DNA from 2 places in the Enterococcus sp. PLH-Efm8 genome. Region 1 is predicted to be linked to the other one. Evidence: predicted binding sites of a transcription regulator. Region 1 holds the regulator's gene; the other holds the start of a gene.

Region 1 (3,172 bases):
AACAAGGTTTCTGCGTACATTCATATCCCATTTTGCGAGCATATCTGCTATTACTGTGATTTTAATAAAGTTTTTTTAGAAGGGCAGCCAGTAGATGAGTATGTGGAAATGCTGCTGAATGAAATGAAAATAATGCTAGAAAGTCATCCGACAGCGAATTTAGAAACACTTTACGTAGGGGGCGGGACACCAACTTCTTTATCTGCTAAACAACTTGATCGACTGTTATCAGGTGCTAGAGAGATCCTGCCTTTTCAAAATGGTAATGAGTTTACTGTAGAAGCGAATCCAGGTGATTTGACCCGTGAAAAACTTCAAGTAATGAAAAACTATGGCGTCAATCGTTTATCCATGGGAGTGCAGACATTTGATAATCGCTTATTGAAAAAAATTGGACGTAAACACACCGCAGAAGATGTGTATCAAACTATGCAATTTTTAGAAGCAGAAAATTTTACCAATGTAAGCATCGATTTGATTTATGCATTACCGGGACAAACACTAGAAGGATATCTGGATACTTTGGAAAAAGCTTTGGCTTTGGATCTGCCTCACTATTCTTTGTACTCATTGATCCTCGAAAACAAAACAATGTTCATGAACTGGGTACGACAAGGAAGACTCGAACTGCCTGATCAGGAAACGGAAACCAGAATGTTTGAAGAGACGATTGAAGCAATGGAAAAGCATGGACGTCACCAATATGAAATAAGTAACTTTGGGCTCTCCGGACATGAATCTCAACATAACCTCATGTACTGGAACAATGACCACTATTTTGGGTTTGGAGCTGGTGCTAGCGGTTATCTTGGAGATATTCGTTACCGCAACAAAGGACCAATCCAACACTATTTACGCCCATTACGAGCAAATGAACGCCCGGTATTGGAAGAAGAAAAATTGACACGAAAAAATCAAATAGAAGAAGAAATGTTCTTAGGACTAAGAAAAAAAACAGGGATTACTAAAAAACATTTCTATGATCGCTATCAAAAAACAATTGAATCGGTGTACGGTGATGTGCTAAGGGAATTAGAGCAAGAAGGGTTACTTGTTAATGAAGAAGACCGTGTTTATTTGACACCAAGAGGGACCTTTTTGGGGAACAATGTGTTTGAGCGCTTTTTGTTTGAAAAATAGTTTAAAGAATATTTGTTTTTTATCTGAATTTAAATAAAAAAAGTTCAAAAATACAATAAAGGACTATTGAAACGTTGATATAACTGGATTTACATCAATTATTTAGAATTAGCACTCTTGTGTTTAGAGTGCTAAAAAATGGAGTCTTTCTCTTGACAGGAGAAGGGCTTCTTGCTATATTTATAAGTGGATTAGCACTTAGAATATATGAGTGCTAATGAGAGGTGAGGAAGATGTTAACAAAGCGACAAAACGACATTTTACGTCTGATCATCCAACACTATACGAGTAGTGGCGTGCCCGTTGGTTCCAAAACATTGATGTCTGAGGGAGTCAAGGCCAGCTCAGCAACGATTCGCAATGATATGAAAGCATTAGAAGATGAAGGATTGCTGTTGAAGACTCACTCTTCTTCTGGGCGGATTCCATCTGCTTTAGGCTATCGTTATTACGTGGATCATTTGTTAAAACCTGCTCGCGTAGCAGAAGATGATTTGCTGCTGATTCGTCAGTCTCTAGGCAGAGAATTTCATGAAATCAATGAGATTATTAAGCAATCTGCTGAGATATTATCTGAGCTGACAAGCTATACGACTTTTTCATTGGGACCTGAAATAAAAGACCGCCGACTGACTGGCTTTCGTATCGTACCCTTGAATAATCGACAGATTATTGCTATCGTCGTAACAGATATGGGGAATGTAGAAAGCCAAGTGTTCACTCTTCCCGAATATATGGGAAGTCAGGAACTAGAAAAAATGGTACAGATTGTAAACGACCGTCTAGTCGGAGATCCTCTGATGACGGTGTACCATAAACTTCGTACGGAGATTCCGATGATTCTTCATAAATATTTCCAAACGACAGAAGGGATGTCTCAGTTATTTGACACCGTTCTTGGTCATGTTTTTGAAGATAAGGTTTATGTCAGTGGACAAATGAATCTCTTGGATTATGAGCCCCGTCAAGATCTTGATCAGTTCAAATCGATGTTTTCTTTTATGAAAGACTCAGACGGACTTACACAAATGATCACTCCGATGGATAGCAATATTCATATCAAGATTGGTGCTGAATTAGGCAATGATTTATTGCAGAATATGAGTATGATTCAAGCAAGTTACGAGATAGATGGTCATGGAAGAGGTACAATAGCCTTGTTAGGGCCTACTAGTATGCCTTATTCTCGGATGTTCGGTCTAGTCGATGTTTATCGAAGAGAACTAGCAGCTAAACTTGCTGATTACTACCGTTCGCTTGACTTGTCAAACTCGTAATGTGAATAACGAAGCTATTTGCAGCTGATCGTTCTCTCTTTCTTAGTAAGAGCAATCAAACAGCTGACTGAATAATGAAAGGAAGACTGTATCGTGAAAGAAAATCAAGAAGAACTAGATAAAGAAATGACAGATGCTCAGCCAGAACCGGAAATCGATGTCGAAGCTGCAGAAGATTCGGGTATTTCAGAAGCTGAAGCGGAAGAATTCGAAACAGCGAAATTAAAAGCTGAGTTAGAAGAAATGGAAGATAAATACTTGCGGGCTCGTGCTGAAATCGCAAATATGGCAAATCGAGGAAAAAATGAGCGTGAGCAATTACAAAAATACCGTTCACAAGATTTAGCCAAAAAATTACTTCCATCAATTGACAACCTGGAACGTGCATTAGCCACAGAAGTGTCAGATGATCAAGGGGCAGGTTTGAAAAAAGGCGTGGAAATGGTCTTGGAAAGTTTGCGTAACGCACTGGAAGAAGAAGGAATTGAAAAAATCCCTGCTAAAGGAGAAGCCTTTGATCCTAATCTTCATCAAGCAGTACAAACTGTTCCAGCGACTGAAGATACACCAGCCGATACGATTGTAGAAGTACTACAAGAAGGCTACAAATTACATGATCGCGTGTTAAGACCAACCATGGTCATTGTTGCACAATAATTGTGCGGATATAAAACTTACACTTTCAATTAAAGAAGGAGACGTTAATTATGAGTAAAATTATCGGTATTGACTTAGGTACGACTAACTCTGCAGTA
Region 2 (3,172 bases), 720 kb from region 1:
GCTGATAACGTTCACTAGAGCTGTACCACCACCTGAGACCATTCCTTCTTCTACTGCGGCACGTGTAGCATTCAATGCATCTTCAATGCGTAATTTTAATTCTTTCAATTCTGTTTCAGTAGCTGCACCAACTTTAACAACAGCTACACCACCTGCTAATTTAGCTAAGCGTTCTTGTAATTTTTCGCGGTCAAAATCAGAAGTTGTTTCAGCAATTTGGTTTTTGATCAATTGCACACGAGCTTCGATTGCTTCTTTTTCTCCAGAACCTTCTACGATCGTTGTATTGTCTTTATCTACAACAACTTTAGAAGCATTTCCTAAGTTTTCGATTGTTGCATCTTTCAATTCTAAACCTAGATCGTCAGTAATTACTGTACCACCTGTCAAAATAGCGATATCTTCAAGCATTGCTTTACGACGATCGCCGAAACCAGGAGCTTTTACAGCTACTACGTTGAATGTTCCACGGATTTTGTTCAATACAAGAGTTGGCAATGCTTCACCATCTACATCGTCAGCAATAATCAACAATGGACGTGATTGTTGCAAGATTTGTTCTAACAATGGCAGAATATCTTGGATGTTAGAGATTTTTTTGTCTGTGATCAAGATATATGGGTTTTCTAGAACAGCTTCCATTTTGTCGTTATCTGTTACCATATATTGTGATAAGTAACCACGATCAAACTGCATACCTTCTACAACATCTAGTTCTGTTTCGATCCCTTTTGATTCTTCGATTGTGATGACACCGTCGTTTCCAACTTTTTCCATTGCATCAGCAATCAAATGTCCAACTTTATCAGAACCCGAAGAAACAGCTGCTACTTGTGCAATGGCTTCTTTTGAATCAACAACAGTTGAGATATTATGCAATTCTTCGACTGCTGCTTTTGTTGCCAATTCGATCCCGCGACGAATGCCTAGAGGATTAGCACCTGCAGTTACGTTTTTTAAACCTTCGCGAACGATTGCTTGTGTCAGAACAGTTGCTGTCGTTGTACCGTCTCCTGCAATATCATTTGTTTTTGATGCTACTTCTGATACAAGTTTTGCACCCATGTTTTCAAAATGATCTTCTAATTCGATTTCTTTTGCGATCGTCACACCATCATTTGTGATCAATGGAGAGCCGTAAGATTTTTCTAGTACGACATTTCGGCCTTTAGGTCCTAATGTTACTTTCACTGTATCTGCTAATTTATCTACCCCGCGTAACATAGCTGCGCGTGCGTCTTCTGCAAATTTCAATTCTTTTGCCATGATTGATTCACCTCATTGATTATTTTTGATTATTTTTTTATCTTCCAAATTTACTCAACAATCGCCATGATATCTTTTCCTGCGACGATCAGATATTCTTTTCCTTCGTATTTTACTTCTGTACCGGCGTATTTTTCGAACATAACTTGGTCGCCTGCTTTTACAGCGGCAGGAACTTTTTCACCGTTTTCTAACAAACGGCCTTCACCGACTGCAACAACTGTCCCAGTTTGGGGTTTCTCTTTAGCAGCAGAAGCTAAAACGATTCCTCCGACAGTTTTTTCTTCTTCTTTTGCGACTTCGATAATGACGCGATCACCTAATGGTTTTAACACGATAAATCCCTCCGATAACTCTTTTTTTAATCTGTTAGCACTCTTAACCTTCGAGTGCTAACCTACATTTTTAATAATACTCATTCTCCCTCTTTTTTGCAAGCTTTTAAATCAAAGAAAAGAAATTTTATTCTGACAGCTGCTTATTGAAATTATGATATAATTGAAATCAATCGATATAAGCTTGCCTTGCATGCTTGTTATCCCTTAAAAGGAGGAATTACATGTCTTTAAAAAAATATAGCTTCCTCAGCATTTTTTGCTATGGTCTAATTTTTATCTCACCCTTGATCCTAGCTTCGATAGGACTTGTAAAATCTACGTCTGAATTGATCACAGCAACTGCAGTCATGTATATACTAGGCGCCGTTGTCCTAGCTATTTTTTATTTTAAGCAACGTGAACCCTTAGCGATCGAATCAGCGGTAAAAAAAGCTTCTGCTCCAAAGATTGTTATTTATGGATTGGTTGGAATCTTTGTCGCATTGATTCTGCAAAGCATCGCTGTCATGTTAGAATCTGTATTGTTTGGCAAAGCAACCCCTTCCGAGAATACACAAAATATCATCCAGATGATCATGGAAGCACCCGCTTTTATTTTGGCGACAACTGTTGCTGGACCCATCATGGAAGAGTTCGTATTCCGCCGCAGTATACTGGGGATCATCAGTCGATATTCAAATTTTTGGGTCGGAGCAGTGATCAGCTCTTTGCTGTTTGCGTTTGCTCATAATGATGGTCATCTGCTAATCTACTTTTTCCTAGGTTTCTTCTTCAGCCTAGAGTACAAAGCAACTGGTCGGATCTGGACATCGATGATCACACACGTAGGAATGAACACATTAGTTGTTCTTGTTCAATTAGCTGTCCAAAAAGGGCTAGTATAAACATGACTATAAATACTCCTGTCATCCTAGATTGGTGATTTTCCCAATCTAAAGCGACAGGAGTATTTTTGTTTTTTAGTCGTTCATCTTTTCTGCTGCTCCATCATTTTTTGTCTGTCTTTCCTTTTTGCAGTTTGCAGAATCTATTTTTTTCAAAAATGGGAAATAAATGAAAAAACTAATTGACAACACGATACCTTGTAAAATCGCTGCAGGCACTCCGCCTACTAAGAAACCCGAGAGGATCGGCGGTGTTGTCCAAGGGACTTGGACTGCTGTAAATAAAGGAACGAATCCAAAATATAAAGCGGAATAGGTAATCAATCCTGAAACGACCGGTGCGAAAATAAAAGGAACAGCCATCATCGGGTTCATCACGATCGGTGTGGAAAAAATAATTGATTCATTGATGTTGAAAAAGGCTGGTAAAAGAGCAAGATTTCCTAATTCTCTGTATTTCTTCGATTTCGCAAAAACCGTCATAAAAAATACAGCCCCTAACGTCAATCCAGCACCCGTAACCGTCATGAACTGATCGAGAAATTGCTGAGTAACGATATGTCCGCCATTTGCCACCGTCAACTCTTGTCCTGAGGCTAAGATTTCTGCATTTGCTAATGAATTCGCTTGCAAGACGGGACTAACCAACCCATTGACCATCGCAGATCCATGAAGACCAAATAA

Evidence for each region. Region 1 encodes HrcA, which represses chaperone genes, less so after heat shock. Its sites were predicted from a motif close to TTAGCACTCNNNNNNNNNGAGTGCTAA; they were not measured.
Region 2: groES (co-chaperone GroES) is a predicted target of HrcA. The motif match lies at 1,636-1,662, and genes of this name have one in related genera.

Annotation. Positions count from the first base shown of each region.
Region 1 is NZ_CP172568.1:1,615,496-1,618,667, reverse strand. It holds gene hemW (radical SAM family heme chaperone HemW) at 1-1,140, shown strand, start outside; gene hrcA (heat-inducible transcriptional repressor HrcA) at 1,374-2,417, shown strand; gene grpE (nucleotide exchange factor GrpE) at 2,511-3,074, shown strand; gene dnaK (molecular chaperone DnaK) at 3,125-3,172, shown strand, end outside.
Region 2 is NZ_CP172568.1:2,335,657-2,338,828, forward strand. It holds gene groL (chaperonin GroEL) at 1-1,266, opposite strand, end outside; gene groES (co-chaperone GroES) at 1,317-1,601, opposite strand; gene ACIFUW_RS11545 (CPBP family intramembrane glutamic endopeptidase) at 1,826-2,488, shown strand; gene ACIFUW_RS11550 (PTS sugar transporter subunit IIC) at 2,564-3,172, opposite strand, start outside.